Regions from separate parts of the Micromonospora sp. NPDC023814 genome, predicted to be linked through region 1. Evidence: riboswitches for the same ligand, from Rfam matches in the RefSeq annotation. Region 1 holds a riboswitch; the other holds the start of a gene.
The links. A riboswitch is a leader RNA that binds a small molecule or an ion and turns the genes downstream of it on or off. The one in region 1 is predicted to bind thiamine pyrophosphate.
Positions count from the first base shown of each region.

Region 2: it holds a riboswitch for thiamine pyrophosphate, as region 1 does, so the genes downstream of both, AB0G14_RS28890 (ECF transporter S component) here and thiE (thiamine phosphate synthase) in region 1, are expected to answer to the same signal.

Region 1 is NZ_JBFAAF010000002.1:16,897-25,183, forward strand. It holds partial or broken gene thiO (glycine oxidase ThiO) at 1-726, opposite strand, end outside; gene thiE (thiamine phosphate synthase) at 720-1,346, opposite strand; TPP riboswitch at 1,341-1,449, opposite strand; gene AB0G14_RS01125 (DUF559 domain-containing protein) at 1,572-2,504, shown strand; gene AB0G14_RS01130 (aldo/keto reductase) at 2,738-3,700, opposite strand; gene AB0G14_RS01135 (ATP-binding cassette domain-containing protein) at 3,734-5,413, opposite strand; gene AB0G14_RS01140 (methyltransferase) at 5,455-6,060, opposite strand; gene AB0G14_RS01145 (hypothetical protein) at 6,197-7,483, shown strand; gene truA (tRNA pseudouridine(38-40) synthase TruA) at 7,586-8,287, opposite strand, start outside.
Region 2 is NZ_JBFAAF010000074.1:13,563-21,849, forward strand. It holds gene AB0G14_RS28865 (pirin family protein) at 1-46, shown strand, start outside; gene gndA (NADP-dependent phosphogluconate dehydrogenase) at 88-1,530, opposite strand; gene AB0G14_RS28875 (hypothetical protein) at 1,931-2,167, shown strand; gene AB0G14_RS28880 (energy-coupling factor transporter transmembrane component T) at 2,285-3,085, opposite strand; gene AB0G14_RS28885 (ABC transporter ATP-binding protein) at 3,183-4,598, opposite strand; gene AB0G14_RS28890 (ECF transporter S component) at 4,708-5,298, opposite strand; TPP riboswitch at 5,371-5,476, opposite strand; gene AB0G14_RS28895 (permease) at 5,691-6,677, shown strand; gene AB0G14_RS28900 (TIGR03943 family protein) at 6,674-7,480, shown strand; gene AB0G14_RS28905 (alpha/beta fold hydrolase) at 7,510-8,287, shown strand, end outside.

The DNA of each region.
Region 1 (8,287 bases):
GGGCACGAGATAGACGTGCTCGCCGTCGGCGTACCCCCGGATGACGTGCCGGAAGACCGGCGCGCCGCCGCCGGGCGCGCGGAGCCGTAGCACCTGGCCCTTCACCGGCCGCACCGGCAGCCCGGTCAGGGCCGCCGCCCCGCAGCCGGCCGCCACCACCGTGACGCGGGCGTCCACGTCGGACAGCCGGCGCACGGCGGCGGGCACCAGCGTGGCGCCGGCCCGTTCGGCGGCCGCGCGCAGCGCCGGCACCAGCCGGCGCGGGTCGACCTGGTGGTCGGTGGCGGCGAGCGCGCCGCCGCGCACCCGGGGCGCCAACGCCGGCTCGCGGTCCCGCAGCGCCGAGGGGCGCAGCGGCGTCACCGGCAGTCCGAGACCCTGCTGGTACGCCCACAGCCGGCGGGCCTCGGCCAGGTCGTCGGCGGTGAGCCCGACCACCAACGTGCCCTCGGTGCGGTAGCCGACGTCCGCGCCGGTGGCGGCGGTCAGCTCGGCGGCGAAGGCGGGCCAGCGGGCGGCGGAGGCGGTCAGCAGCCCGGTCAGCTCGTGCTCGCCGAAGTACGCCTCGGCGACCGGGGCGAGCATCCCGGCGGCGACGTACGACGCGCCGGAGCCCGGGGCGGGGTCGTGCACGGCGACCCGGAGGCCGCGCGCCGCGCAGCGCCAGGCGATCGCCAGCCCGACCGGTCCCGCCCCCACCACGGCGACGTCCGGCCGGCTCAGCACCCCAGCGCTCCCAGCAGCTCCGCCGTCGCCCGGGCCGGATCGGCCGCCCCGGACAGTGCCCCCACCACCGCCACCCCGTACGCCCCGGCGGCCAGCAGCGCGGGCGCGTTCGCGGCGGTCACCCCGCCGATCGCGACCACCGGCACGTCCACGGCGGTGGTGACGGCGCGCACCCCGGCCGGGCCGATCGGCGCCGGCAGGCCGGTCTTGGTGCTCGTGGCGTGGCAGGGGCCCACGCCCAGGTAGCTGGCCCCGGCGGCGACCGCCTCGGCGGCCGTCCCCGGCTCGCGGGCGGTGGCCCCGAGCACGGCGGTCGCGCCGAGCACCCGGCGGGCCGCCCCGACCGGCAGGTCCGCCGCGCCGACGTGCCCGCCGGCGGCGCCCACCGCCAGCGCCACGTGCAGCCGGTCGTTGACGAGGCAGGGGACGTCGTACGGCGCGCAGAGCGCGACCACCCGGCGGGCCAGGTCGTACGCCTCCCGGTCGGTGGCGTCGTCGGTGACGCGGACCTGCACGACCAGCTCGGCGCGGGCCACCGGAAGGGCCGCCCGCAACACGGCCAGCGGATCCCGCCCGGGTCGGGTGTCGGTGATCAGATGCAGTCGTCCCAGGGACGGCACGGCAACACTCCTCCCTGCGCCGGCATTACCCGGATCAGGTTCGACGGTCGGGGGCTCTCAGCCCCCCTCTCAGCCCGGTGCACCGGGCTCCCGTGGGTCACTTGCGCGTGTCACCGTACGACGGATCGCCGGATCCGCCAAGGGCGGGACGCGGATTTCACACCGACCGTCCGAAGCCGACGATCGGGGCGGCGCGTGACCGACCCGTCACGCGATGCTGTCCGGATGCCCTCCCCCGCCCGGGTTCCGCCCCGGCTCGCCTTCCTGCCGTTCCGCGGCAGCACCGCGATCGCGCAGGGGCTGCTGACCCGCGCCATGCTGCGCGGCCCGACCTGGCAACGCCTGCTCCCCGACGTGTACGTGCACCGGGACGCCCTGCGCGCAGCCGACCATCGGCTCTGGTGCGACGCGGTCGCCCTGCTCCTGCCCGCCGGTGCCGCGATCGCCGGGCCGAGCGCCGCGTACCTGTGGGGCGTCGACCTGCTGCCGCGGAACGCGCCGGTCAGCGTGCTCCTTTCCCGGCCGGCACGCCTGCGCCCGCACCCACAGCTGGCCGTCACCCGCTCGGCGCTGCCGGGCAGCGACCTGACCTGCTTCGGCGGCCTACCGGTCACCACGCCGCTGCGAACGGCGTTCGACCTCGCGCGACGAGGGCCACGCGACGAGGCCCTCGTCGCCGTCGACGCCATGCTGCACCGCCGGGTGGTCGGGCTGCCGGCCCTGCAGGCGTACGCCGACACGCGTTCCCGCTGGCCCGGGCTGCCGCTGCTGCGCGAGGTGCTGGCGCTGGCCGAGCCGCTGAGCGAGTCCCCGATGGAAACCCGGCTGCGGCTCCTCCTGCTCGACGCCGGGCTGCCCCCACCCACGGCACAGCACGACGTGCTCGACGCCCGGGGGCGGTTCGTCGGTCGGGTCGACCTGGCCTGGCCCGCCCTGCGCGTCGCGGTCGAGTACGACGGCGACCACCACCGCGAGCGCGCCCACTTCCGCCAGGACGTCGCCCGGCTGAACGCGCTGCGCGCGGCCGGCTGGATCGTCCTCCGCTTCACCGCCGACGATGTGCTCCGGCACCGGCCCCGGACGGTACGCCTCGTCACCGCCGCCCTGCGGGAACGTGCAGACGAGCGGAACAGCACGGCTGTAACCCGCCCACGGTGACAGCCGTGCCGTTCCACCCGCGGCGGCGCACGGTCCCTCCGGCCAGGTGACGGAGCGCCCGCCGGCAGGCCCACGGGACAGTCGCCCGGGGCCGGCCGGGACGGGCGCGCGGGGAAAGATGGCGGGGACGGGTGGAACACCAGGGCTGCCTCCCGGTGTCGGAGACGTGCGTGGTGTTCCACCCGTGACGACCCGGGCCTGGGCGGGCGCGTCGGCGGCCGGGCGTACCCGGCTCAGAGGATGGCGCGGAGGGCGTCGAGGTCCTCGTCGGTGGGCTGCCAGGTGCCCGCCTCCGCGTTGGAGCGCACCTGCTCGGGTGTGGTGGCACCGGCGATCACCGAGGTCACCGCCGGCAGGGCGGCCAGCCCGCCGATGGCCACCTGGAGCATCGACAGCCCCCGCTCGTTCGCGTACGCCTCGATCGCCTCGATGGTGTCCCAGTCGGCGGCGGCGAGGCGCTGTGCGTACCGGCCGCCTCCGGCGAGGCGGCTGCCGGCGGGCGGGGCCTGGTCGCGCTTGTACTTGCCGGTCAGCAGGCCGTTGGCCAGCGGGAAGAACGGCAGCAGCCCGAGGCCGAACCGCTCGCAGGCCGGCACCACCTCGGCCTCGGCGGAGCGTTCCAGCAGGCTGTAGTGGTTCTGCACGCTGATGAACCGGGACCGGCCGTTGGACGACGCCACCCAGTCCGCGTCGGCGATCTGCCACCCGGCGAAGTTGGAGTTGCCCAGGTAGCGCACCTTGCCGGCGCGGACCAGGTCGTCCAGCGCGGCGAGGGTCTCGTCGATCGGGGTGCCCGGGTCAGGCTCGTGCATCTGGTACAGGTCGATGTGGTCGGTGCCGAGCCGGCGCAGCGACGCCTCCACGGCGCGGGCGATGTAGCGCCGCGCGCCCCGGGCGCCGAAGTCGGGGCCGTTGAGGCCGTGCATGTCCATGCCGAACTTGGTGGCCACCACCACGTCGTCGCGGCGGCCCTTGAGCGCCTGACCCAGCAGTTCCTCGGAGCCGCCCTGCGGCTCGCCGTAGATGTCGGCGGTGTCGAAGAAGTTGATCCCGGCGTCCAGCGCGGCGTCGACCACCGCCCGGGTCCCGTCGAGGTCGAGCTTGCGGCCGACGTTGTTGCAGCCGATGCCGACGACGGACACCACGAGCCCGGAGTCGCCCAACCGGCGGTAGGTCATCTCAGTCACGAGATCCACCCTATGCCGGCCGGCCCGCCGCCCGGGTTCGCCTCAGCCAACGTCCCAGACCGGCTCGGGGGTCTCCACCACCTCGTTGTCGCCGCGGAAGAGGACGAACCGGTCGAACGATCGGGTGAACCAGCGGTCGTGGGTCACCGCGACCACGGTTCCCTCGAACGCCGTCAGCCCGGCCTCCAGCGCCTCCGCCGACGCCAGGTCGAGGTTGTCGGTGGGCTCGTCGAGCAGCAGCAGCGTCGCGCCGGACAGCTCCAGCAGCAGCACCAGGAACCGCGCCTGCTGCCCGCCGGAGAGGGTGCCGAAGCGCTGGTCGCCCTGCCCCGCCAGCTCGTACCGGGACAGCGCCGCCATCGCCGCGTGCCGGTCCATGCCGGCCCGGTGGTCGTCCCCCCGCCAGAGGATCTCCACGAGGGTCTTCGCCATCAGCTCCGGCCGGTCGTGGGTCTGCGAGAAGTGCCCGGGGCGCACCCGCGCGCCGAGCCGGGCCACCCCGTCGTGCGCGACCGGCGCGAGCGCCGCCGCGCCGTCGACCGGGCCGTTGGCCGGGTCGGGGTCGCTGCCGCCGCGGGCGAGCAGCCGGAGGAAGTGCGACTTCCCCGTGCCGTTGGCGCCGAGCACCGCCACCCGGTCGCCGTACCAGATCTCCAGGTCGAACGGGTAGGTCAGGCCGTCGAGCTCCAACTGCTCGCAGACCACCGCGCGCTTGCCGGTCCGCCCGCCGGTCAGGCGCATCCGGATGTCCTGGTCCTTCGGCGGTACGGGCGGCGGCCCGGCCTCCTCGAACTTGCGCAACCGGGTCTGCGCGGCCTGGTAGCGCGAGGCCATCCCGTCGTTGTACGCGGCCTTCTGCTTGTACATCAGCATCAGCTCGCGCAGCTTCTGGTGCTCCTCGTCCCAGCGTTTGCGCAGCTCGTCGAGGCGGGCGTGCCGGGCCACCCGCGCGGAGTGCCAGCTCGCGAAACCGCCGGGGTGCACCCAGGCGCTGCCGCCCTCCACGGCGACCACCCGGTCGGCGGTGTGCGCCAGCAGCTCCCGGTCGTGCGAGACGTAGAGCACCGACTTGGCCGACTCGCGCAGCCGCCCCTCCAGCCAGCGCTTGCCCGGCACGTCGAGGAAGTTGTCCGGCTCGTCGAGGAGCAGCACCTCGTCGGGGCCGCGCAGCAGCAGTTCGAGGGCGAAGCGCTTCTGCTGGCCGCCGGAGAGGGTCCGGACGGGTCGCTCCCGGGCGCCGTCCCACGGCAGGCCGAGCACGATGGTGGCGACGGTGTCGAAGAGCACCTCGGCGTCGTACCCGCCGGCCTCGCCCCACGCCGCGAGCGCGTCCGCGTACGCCAGCTGGGCCTTGCCGGCGGCGGTGCTGTACTTGCCGCGGACCTCGGCCGCCCGCATGGCCGCCTCGGTCTCGGCGAGCCGGCGGCCGGCGTCGCGCAGCGCCGGCGGGGCGAGCGACAGCGCCAGGTCGGCCAGTGTGGACTCGTCACCGATCATGCCGATGAACTGGCGCATCACGCCCAGCCCGCCGGCCCGCGCGATCGCGCCGGTCTTCACCGGCAGGTCGCCGGCGACCATCCGCAGCAGCGTCGTCTTGCCGGCGCCGTTCGGCCCGACCAGGGCCACCTTGGCGCCCTCCCCGACCCGGAACGAGACGTCGGTGAAGAGTTCCCGCCCGTCGGGGAGGAGGTGCCCGACGGCTGCCACGTCCACGTATCCCACGCCGGCATCCTGCCCGAGCACCCGCCGGGCGGCCCAACCAATTACCGGGTGACGCGCAGCACCCGGTAGCCCTTCTGGCTGGCGTGCCGCTCGACCTGCCAGCCCTGGTCGGCCAGCCAGCGGTGCAGCGAGTCGCCGCCGAGGTGGCGGGCGACCACCAGCCAGGCGACGCCGTCCGGGGCGAGCCGGGGCAGCCAGCGCAGCAGCATCCGGTGCAGCTCGTCCTTGCCGACCCGGATCGGCGGGTTGGACCAGAGCTGGGCGAACGTCACGTCGGCGGGCACGTCGTCCGGCGCGGCGACGCGTACCCGGTCGCCCGCGCCGACCCGCCCCGCGTTGGCCGCGGTCAGCTCCCGGGCCCGCTCGTTGACGTCGACGGCCCAGACGGTCGCCGACGGCGCCGAGGTGGCCAGCACGCAGGTGATCGGCCCGAAGCCACAGCCGAGGTCGAGCAGGGCGCCGGCCGTGCCGGCGGGCGGCAGCTCGGCCTTGCGCAGCAGCACGGCCGTGCCGGGGTCGAGGCGGGCGGCGGAGAAGACCCCGCCGGAGGAGGTCAGGGTGTAGTCGCGGCCGGCGACGGCGAACTCGACCTCGCGCGGGTGGGCGGCAGTCGCGGGTTCAGCGGTGAAGTAGTGGTCGCCGGTCACGCCGGCAATTCTCGCACCGCCCTCGCCACCGGCCGGTCCCGGGCCGAGGAGCGGACACAGCACGACACGAAACAGTCAGGCACCCAATTTCCCGTTATTACCCCCTAAAGGGACAATGCCTCCTACCCTGGGCGACATGGTGTATCGGTACGAGTCCGATGAGGAAGCATTCATGGAGTACCCGGAGCGCGGGTCCGGCCGCTCGGTGCTCGGTGCCGGTCCGCCGGCCGGTCCCTCCCCGTCCCGCTTCCCGACGCCGTCGCTGCCCCGGCCCAACCGGGTCGCGCTGCCCCCCGCCGAGCCGGCGCCGGTCCGCGCCCCGGTCCCGGTGTCCCCCGCGCAGCACGCGCCAGCACCACAGGCGCCGCAGCCGCCGCCACCAGCGCCACAGCCGCCGCAGACGTCGCCACCAGCGTCACAGGAGGCGGCGCCAGCGCCACAGGCAGAGGTACGGCCCGACCCACCGACCCCGCAGGCCCCGCCGGACCCGCAGGCGCGGTCGGACGTGCAGGCGCGGTCGGACGTGCAGGCGCGGTCGGACGTGCAGGTGTCGCCGGCACCGGCCGAGCCGGCCGTAGCGGCCGAGGCACCCGTGGACACCGAGGCACCCGTGGCGGTCGAGCGCCCCGTGCCGCAGCGGGGCGGCGGCCGGCTGTGGCAGGTGCTGGTCGGCGGTGCGGCCGTGCTCGTGCTGCTCGCGCTCTGCGGCCTCGGCGCCGCCGCCCTGCTGGTCGAGCGCGACCGGACGCCGCAGGCCACGCCCACCGGCCAGCCCCAGGTGGCCGAGTCGGCCGAGGCCGGGGCGCACGACCTCGACTCCCGGGACACCGACCAGGCGCCGCTGACGGCCAAGGAACTGTTCCCCGGCACGCAGCTCGTCGTCGCCGACGGGCAGCCCGCGTACCGGGTGCTGAAGACCCACTCCAGCGCCAGCTGCGCGGTCGCGGCCACCGGGGAGGTCGCCGACCTGCTGGTCCGGCTCGGCTGCAACCAGGTGGTCCGGGCCACCCTGCGCACGCCCGACGGCGACCACCTGGTGACCGCCGGCCTGTTCAACCTGACCGACCGCGCCAGCGCCGAACGCGCCCGCGACCGGATCCGGCAGATGCTCGACGAGCGGCAGGGCCGATTCCGGGGCATGCCGGCCGACAACGGCACCGAGGCGATCGCCACCGCGCCGGCGCGGGTCGGCTGGCAGGTGCGCGGCCACTACCTCGCGTACGCGGTGGTCGCCCGCGCCGACGGCGAGACGATCAGGTCGGGCGACACGAAGGCCAGAGAGATCCTCTTCGACATGATCGAGCTGCACCTCAACCAGAGTGTGCTGGAGCGCCGGGCGGACGGTGGGACGGCCGGCCAGCCGACCGACGAGGGCGCGGACCGCACCGGCACACAGGACGGGAGCGAGCTGCCGGGCGAGTGACGAGCCCCCGGGTGTGGACGGGTGCGCGGGCCCCGACGGCCGACACCCTGGCCGGTCGGCACCGATCCGCCGAGATGGCGCACGTCGGACGCGTCCCTGCGGTCAACCCTCCACGGGGACGCGCAGCCGGCGGGTCGCCTCGGCGCGGCGGGCGTACTCGGCCGGGTCGTCGGGGTAGCCCACGGCGACCAGGGTCAGCCCGTGCGCCGGGGCAACGGTCACCTCGCTGGACCGTTCCCGGCGGGTGAGCAGGCTGCCCGGCCACCCGACCGGACGGCGCCCGTCCCCCGCGACCAGCATCGCGCCGACCAGGCTGCGCACCATCGCCTGGCAGAACGCGTCGGCCTGCACGGTGGCCACGAGGAGCCCGTCGGGGTCCCGCCGCCAGTCCAGCCGGGTCACCTCGCGCAGCGTGGTGGCGTTCTCCTTGCGCCGGCAGTACGCGGCGAAGTCGTGCTCCCCCACCAGCCCCGCCGCGGCGGCGTTCAGCGCGTCCAGGTCGAGCGGCTTCGGCCAGGCCAGCACCTCGTGCCGGCGCAGCGGCTCGGCGCCCCACGGCGCGTCGGTGACCCGGTACTCGTAGCGGCGGAAGGTGGCCGAGAACCGGGCGTCGAAGTCGGCGGGCACCTCGGTCATCGCCCGCACCCGCATGTCGGTGGGGAGCAGCCGGGCCAGCCGGCGCAGCAGCCGCCCCTCGTGCTCCCGCCACACGGCGGTGGACAGGTCCACGTGGCAGACCTGCCCGGTGGCGTGCACCCCGGCGTCGGTGCGACCCGCCACGGTCAGCCCCGTCGCCGTCCCCGC
Region 2 (8,287 bases), on a different contig from region 1:
GCCGGCCGAGATCCTCGTCTGGGAGATGCACGCCACCATCGCCTGACCCCCCACCTCCTCCACCCGTTCTCGCCGGGGTGGGGTGGGTCAGGCCTGGATTTCGGAGCGGTCGGCGGACCAGAGGGTGTGGAAGGTGCCGTCGCGGTCCACGCGGTGGTAGGTGTGCGCGCCGAAGTTGTCCCGCAGCCCCTGGATCAGCGCCGCCGGGAGGCGCTCGGCGCGCAGCGCGTCGAAGTACGCCAGCGACGAGGCGAACGCCGGCGCCGGCACCCCGGCCCGGGCCGCCTCGGCAACCACCCTGCGCCAGCTCGGCACGCCGTCGTTGACGGTGTCCGCGAACCACGGCGCGACCAGCAGCGTCGGCAGCTCCGGCTGTTCGTCGTACGCCTGCCGGATGCGGTCGAGGAAGCGGGCGCGGATGATGCAGCCGCCCCGCCAGATCGTCGCGGTGCCGCCCAGGTCGATGCCCCAGTCGTACTCCTGCGAGCCGGCCCGGATGTGGTCGAAGCCCTGCGCGTACGCGACGATCTTGGAGGCGAGCAGCGCGCGGCGGACGTCCTCGACGAAGGTCTCCCGGTCGCCGACCTGCCACGTGTCGCCCGCGTCCGGGAACGCCCCGCGCGCCGCCGCCCGCTGGTCGGCGTGCCCGGACAGCGACCGGGCGAACGTCGCCTCGGCGATGCCGGTGATGGGGATGCCCAGGTCGAGGGCGCTCTGCACCGTCCAGCGGCCGGTGCCCTTCTGCTCGGCGCGGTCCAGCACGACGTCCACGAACGCCCGCCCGGTGGCCGCGTCGGTGTGCGCCAGCACGTCCGCGGTGATCTCGATGAGGAAGGACTCCAGCTCGCCGGAGTTCCAGTCGCGGAAGATCTCCGCGATCTCCGCCGGCTCCGCGCCCAGCCCCGCCCGCAGCAGGTCGTACGCCTCGGCGATGAGCTGCATGTCGGCGTACTCGATGCCGTTGTGCACCATCTTGACGAAGTGCCCGGCGCCGTCGGGCCCGATGTGCCGGCAGCACGGCACCCCGTCCACCTGCGCGGCGATCCTCTCGAAGATCGGGCCGAGCGTGCGGTAGGACTCCGCGGACCCGCCGGGCATGATGCTCGGGCCGCGCAGCGCACCCTCCTCGCCGCCGGAGACGCCGGTGCCGACGAAGTGCAACCCGTGGGCCCGCAGCGCCTCCTCCCGCCGGCGGGTGTCGGCGAAGTGCGCGTTGCCGCAGTCCACGACGATGTCGCCGGGGTCGAGCAGCGGAACCAGTTCGTCGATCACGGCGTCGGTGGGCCCGCCCGCCTTGACCATCACGATCACCGCCCTCGGCCGCTCCAGCGAGGCGACGAAGTCCGCCATCGACTCGGCGGGCAGGAAGGTCCCCTCGTCGCCGTGCTCCGCGACCAGGCTGCGGGTGCGCTCCGGCGAGCGGTTGTGCAGCGCCACGGTGAAGCCGTTGCGGGCCAGGTTCCGGGCCAGGTTGCGGCCCATCACCGCCAGCCCGGTCACGCCGATCCGCGCCGTCGCCCGCTCGGCCATCCGTCCGCCGCCCTCCGCCGTCCACGCCTGCCGCTGTGACCGTATCGCGGCGGGTGGCGGGCGCGGTGCGTGTTCGGCAGCCCGTCTCCGCCGGGTCGCGGTGCGCTCGCGGCCGGACATGCCGATCGTGCCGGTAATTCGGATGCGCGCGGCCTGCGGTGGGGTTAGCGTGTGGGCATGCGCAACTGACGCCCCATCTCCGAGCCGGCCCGCCGCCCTGCTGCCGTGGGTCCGCGTGCTCCCGGGCGTCCGCATTCCCACCCTGTCGCCGAGGCGGCGGTGTCCTTCGTGGTCGCACCCGGGGAGCAGTCCCGATTCCGCCCGACCGTCGCGCGACGGTCACCGACCGGCGGCCCGCCCCGTCCGACGACGGGACGGCCCGCAGAACGAGGAGGCCCGGATGCCCGCCAAGCGCAACCCGAAGAAGTCCCGCACCGTCACGCCGAAGCCGACCGTCGTGGACCTGACGCCCGCCAACCTCGACGAGGTGGCGGTCGCGCCGGTCACGCCGGTGCTGCCGCTCGACCGGCCGGTGGCGCCGAAGGCCGGTCCGCCGGTCTCCGGCGCCGCCCGCTCCGGGTCGCTGCGCGGCCAGCGGGCGGGCCAGGCCCGCCGGTACGCCTTCCGGCGTAGCTGATGGGGCCCGCCGGGTGGGGTTGTCGGCGCCCGGCGACAACCCCACCCGGACCGGCTCCCGGCCCTGCTGCGGCTGGCTGCCCTCGCCGGCGTGTCACGGTGGGCGTCGTTGTGCGGCTCAGCCGATCAGGGGCCGGAACGTGCCGAGCAGCACGCTGACCGCCAGCGCCGCGCCGGCCAGCAGCGCCGCCCCGGCGATCAGCAGCCCGTCGGCGGCGACGAAGCGTTGCCGCCGGGCGACCGTACGCGGGGTGCCGGCGTCGAAGCCGCGGGCGTCCATTGCCACGGCCAACCGGGTGCCCCGGCGGATCGCCCCGACCAGCAGCGCGAAGGCGGTGGAGGCGAACAGCCGCAGCTTCGCCAGCGGGTTGCGTCCCGCCGCCACCCCGCGGGCGCGGCGGGCCATGGCGATCATCTGCCACTCCTGCCCGAGCAGCGGCACCAGCCGGAACGCCGCCAACGCCCCGATGGCGAACCGGGCCGGCGCCTTCGCATTCTGGATCAGGGCGTCCGCCAGGTCGGTGGGGTCGGTGGTGGCGAACACGATCACGCCGGGCAGCGCCACGGCGAACATGCGCAGCACCAGGCCGAGCGCGGTGAGCAGCACCCCGGAGGTGACCACCGCGGGGCCGGCCTCGACCAGCACCCGGCCGGAGCGCTCGGCCGCGAAGAGCACCAGCGTCACCACGATGCCGACCGCGCCGACCAGCAGCGGCCCGGCCCGCCGGGCCAGCACCCGGAAGCGGACCCCGAACAGGGGCAGCACGGCCAACTCGACGGCGATGGCGATCGCCGGGGCGACCGGGTCCAGGGTGGCGACGAGGACGAACGAGAACACCAGCGCCGCGGCGAGCTTGGCCACCGGGTTGCGCCGGGCCAGCGGCGCGTCGGGGGCGGCGACCGGTTCGAGGGTGATCACGGCCGCTCCGGGACGGGACGGGCGGGGCGCGCGGCCTGCGCCGGACCGGTCGTGGTCAGGCGCTGCGGGTGCGCGGCCGGCGCGTCGTGCGAGCTGGTCACGGCCGCTCCAGGGTGACGCGCCGGTCGGCCAGAGCGGCCACGAACTCCGGGTCGTGGGTGACGGCGACCAGGCCGTGCCCGGCGTCGCGCAGCTCGGCGAAGAGGTCCACCAGCTCCAGCCAGGTCCGCCGGTCCTGGCCGAAGGTGGGTTCGTCGCAGACGAGCAGGCGGGGCGCGGTGGCCAGGGCCGTCGCCACGCTCAGTCGCCGCGCCTCCCCACCGGACAGGGTGTACGGGTTGGCCGCGGCGAGCTTCGTCAACCGCAGCCGGGACAGCAGGCCGTCCACGGTGGACCGGACCGTCGCCTCGGGCTGGCCGGCGCGGCGCGGGCCGAGGGCCAGCTCGTCGAAGACGGTGGTGGCGACGAACTGGTGCTCCGGGTCCTGGAAGACCGAGCCGATCCGCCGGGCCAGCGCCGGGGCGCGCCAGCGGTGCGGGGGAGTGCGGGCGTCGGCGCCGGCCAGTGCCGCCGTCGCCGCGACCCGGCCGGTGCCCGGCTTGAGCAGCCCGCCGAGCAACAGCGCGAGGGTCGACTTCCCGGCCCCGTTCGGGCCGAGCACGGCGAGCGCCTCGCCGGCGCGTACCGCCAGGTCGACGGCGGCCAGCCGGGGCGGCAGACCGAGCCGGTCGGCGGTGAGCAGCAGGTCGCCGGCCGGCGCGGTGGCGTGGCGGGGCGGCACGGGCCGGCCGGGCACCCAGACGCCCGCGGCGGCGAGCGCGTCGCCGTGGGCGCCGAAGACGGCCTGGGGCGTGCCGTCCGCGCGGACGCCGCCGCCCGGTTCGAGCACGACCACCCGGTCGACCAGTGGCAGCGCCTCGGCGACCCGGTGCTCGACCAGGACCAGCGTGGTGTCGGCGTCCAGCGCGCCGGCCACCGCCGCCCGGACGAGCGCGGCGCCGGTCGGGTCCAGGTTGGCGGTCGGCTCGTCGAGCAGCAACAGTCCGGGCCGCAGGGCCAGCACCCCGGCCAGGGCGAGGCGTTGCTGCTCGCCGCCGGAGAGGGCCGCGGTGGGCCGGTTCCGGTGGTACGGGAAGCCGACCCGGGCCAGCGCCTCGTCGACGCGGGGCCAGATCTCCTCGGCGGGGACCCCCCGGTTCTCCAGCCCGAACGCCACGTCGTCACCGCTGCGGGCCATCACGAGCTGGGTCTCCGGGTCCTGGAAGACGATGCCGACCCGTTCCCGGCCCTTGCGGGGGTCGAGCCCGTCGATCTCGACGGTGCCCTCCTGTTCGCCCGAGTCCTCGGGCAGCAGCCCGGCCAGCGCGGCGAGCAGGGTGCTCTTGCCGGCGCCCGACGGCCCGAGCAGCAGTACCCGCTCGCCGGCCTCGACGCGCAGGTCCACCCCGCGTACGGCCCACGCCCGACGCCCGGCGTGCCGCCACCCGAACCCCCGCAGCGTCACCGCCCCCACGCCGTCCCCCTTCCGGCCCGCGCGCGGGCGTCGATCATGAGGTTGGCGGCACCCACGGAGATCCATGTCGCCGTCAACCTCATGATCAACTCCGATTCCGTGGTGCGGGTCAGATGGCGGCGCGTTCGCGGCCGGCGGGGAAGCGGTCCAGGACGCCGGTGCCCGCCAGGGCGCGGGTGAGGGCCCAGCCGCCGGCGCCGGCGACGGCGGCGGCGCTGACGACGGTGAGCAGGGCGTACGGGACCCGGTAGCTGCCGAGCGCGTAGTCGACGTTCCAGACGAAGAAGTCGAACAGCGCCGCGCCGAGGCCGGTCAGCGCACCGGCGAGCAGCGCGGTGGGCAGCCGGAACGAGCGGTACCGGAACGCGGCGAAGGCCACCTCGGCGCCGAGCCCCTGGATGAGGCCCTGGACGATGGTGATGCCGCCCCACTCCGCGCCGAGCAGCGCGGAGACCGTCGCCGCCACCGCCTCGCAGAAGAGCGCCGCGCCGGGCTTGCGGATCACCAGGCCGCCGAGCACGGCCGGGACCAGCCAGACGCCGTACATGATCGCCTGGCCGGCCGGGAAGAACGCGAACGCCGGGTCGACGGCCCGCCACAGCAGGCCCCAGGCCCAGAAGATGACGCCGAACGCCACCGCGATCACCGCGGCGATGACGACGTCGAGTGTGCGCCACCGGGTGGTCGTGTTGTCTCGCATGGTTGCTCCCAGTCCTGAACGCGAACCAGGAGAAGACGCACGCCGCGCCCGGTGTGCCCGGACGGCGGCGCGGCTGGAGGTCGACCGAACTCCCTGCGCTGGCATTACCCAGATCAGGTTCGAGGGTCTGCGGGCGGTGCCCGCACTCTCAGCGCTGTGCGCTCCCCTGTCGGATGTGAAGTTGTCGCGCCGACGCTAACACCTTTGAAGATCATCGGGCAAAGTGATCTTTGCGCAGGTCACCCGCGCGTTCGCTCGATCTCGTCGGTTCCGGCCGGTACTCTCGGGCGGCCACTGGCGGAATCGGCGGAGGAAACCACGTGACATCCGAGGTTGACCGCTCCGTGCCGGACGGGCGCGCCCCGGGGTCGGTCGGTGTGGCCGCGCCGGGCGTGCCCCCGCACGAGCCGGCGGGCGGCGGCGGGAGCGCCTGGCGGGTCGGGTCGGTCGAGGCGCTCGCGGGCCTGCTGGTCCTGCTGGTCGTCTTCCGTGAGCCGCTCGCCCGCGCCCTGTCCGCGCCCCGGCTGCAGACCTGGACCACCGTCTTCGTCTCGGTCATGGTGCAGGCGGTGCCGTTCCTGGTCTTCGGGGTGGTCCTCTCCGCCGTGATCGCGGTCTTCGTGCCCCGGTCGTTCTGGGCCCGGGCGCTGCCCCGGCACCCCGCGCTCGCGGTGCCCGTGGCGAGCGCGGCCGGCGTGGTGCTGCCCGGCTGCGAGTGCGGGTCCGTGCCGATCGCCGGGTCGCTGATCCGGCGCGGGGTCACCCCGGCCGCCGCGCTGGCCTTCCTGCTCGCCGCCCCGGCCATCAACCCGATCGTGCTCACCGCCACCGCGGTGGCCTTCCCCGACGACCCGGAGATGGTCCTCGGCCGTGGCATCGCGAGCCTGGTCGTCGCGATGGTGATGGGGTGGCTGTGGCTGCGCCTCGGCCGGGCCGACTGGATTCGGCTGCCGCGCCGGCCGGAGCTGGACGACGGCCCGCGCGGGCGGGCGTTCTGGGCGGCGGTCCGGCACGACGTCACCCACGCCGGCGGGTTCCTGGTGGTCGGCGCGGCGGCGGCCGCCACCATCAACGTCGTCGTGCCCGAGCGCTGGTTGCAGACGCTCGCCGAGGACCCGGTGCTCTCGGTGCTCGCGCTGGCCGTGCTCGCGGTGCTGCTCTCCCTCTGCTCGGAGGCCGACGCCTTCGTGGCCGCCTCGCTGTCGCAGTTCTCGCTGACCGCCCGACTGGTCTTCCTGGTGGTGGGGCCGATGGTCGACCTCAAGCTCATCGCGATGCAGACCGGCGTCTTCGGCCGGCGGTTCGCGCTGCGGTTCGCCCCGGCCACCTTCGCGGTGGCCGTCGCGGTCGCCGCCGCGACCGGGGCGGTGCTGCGGTGAACCGGCAGGCGCAAGCCGTCGTCCTGCTGCTGCTCGGGGGCGCCGTGGTCCGGGCCAGCCTCACCGACCTCTACCTGCGCTACGTCAAGGAGGGGCTGCGCCCCTTCCTGGTCGCCGCCGGCCTGCTGCTGGTGGTCGCCGCGGTCATGACCCTCTGGTACGAGCTGCGTCCCGCCCTCCGGCGCGCCGACGGGAACCACGACCGCGCCGCCGCGTCCCCGACCGACGGGGACCAGGAACCCGTCGACGGCGAGCACGACCGCGCCGGCCGGGACGACGCCGCCGACCACGGGCACGGCCACCACGAGCCGCGGATCGGCTGGCTGCTGATCCTGCCGGCGCTGGGTCTGCTCCTAGTCGCCCCGCCCGCCCTCGGCTCGTACGCGGCCGGGCAGGCCGGCACCGCGCTCTCCGCCCGGCAACAGCCGTCCGACTACCCGCCCCTGCCCGACGGCGATCCGGCGCAGGTCAGCGTGCTCGACTACGCCTCGCGGGCGCTGTTCGACCGGGGCGCGTCGCTCGGCGGGCGCCGGGTCCGGCTGACCGGTTTCGTCACCACCGGCCCCGACGGCCGACCGCTCCTGGCCCGGATGGTGCTCTCCTGCTGCGCGGCCGACGGGCGGCCGGTCAAGCTGGGCCTGACCGGCGCCGCTCCCGAAGGGCTCGCCGACGACACCTGGATCGAGGTGACCGGCCGCTACAGCGACCGGATCGCCCGGGACCCGGTCAACGACGCCGAGATCCCCTACCTCGACGTGGAGTCCTGGCGGCAGGTGCCCACCCCCAAACGCCAGTACGAGTGACCCCGCCCGCCCTGGGTAGGCTGGCGATCATGCGGATCGAGGCGCGGGGGCTCACGTTCGACGTACGCGTCGGCGGTCCCGAGGGCGGCGCGCCCGTCCTGCTGCTGCACGGCTTTCCCCAGCACGGCGGGGAGTGGGACGACGTCGTCCCGCCGCTGCACGCCGCCGGCCTGCGCACGTACGCGCCGGACCAGCGCGGTTACTCGCCGGGCGCGCGGCCCGAGGCGGTCGAGGCGTACCGGATGCCGGAGCTGGTGGCCGACGCGGTGGCCGTGCTGGACGCGCTGGGCGTCGACGCGGCGCACCTCGTGGGGCACGACTGGGGCGCGGTGGTGGCCTGGGACCTGGCCGTCCGCCACCCGGAGCGGGTCCGGACGCTGACCGCGGTCTCCGTGCCGCACCCCGCCGCGATGGCGCACGCGCTGGCCGAGGACCCGGGGCAGAAGGCGCGCTCGGCGTACATCGTGCTGTTCCGCAAGCCGGGCAGGGCGGAGAAGGCGCTGCTGGCGCTGGGGGCGACCGGGCTGCGCCGGATGCTGCACGGGGTCGGCGACGACGAGCGGGTGGCCGCGTACGCGGACCCGATGCGCGAACCCGGCGCGCTGACGGCGGCGCTGAACTGGTACCGGGCGATGTCCCGGCGGGACATGGCGGCCACCGGGCCGGTGCCGGTGCCGACCACCTTCGTGTGGAGCGACCGCGACATCGCGATCGGCCGGACCGCGGCCGAGGCGTGCGCCGGCCACGTGAGCGCCGACTACCGCTTCGTCGAGCTGCCCGGGGTGAGCCACTGGATCCCCGACGAGG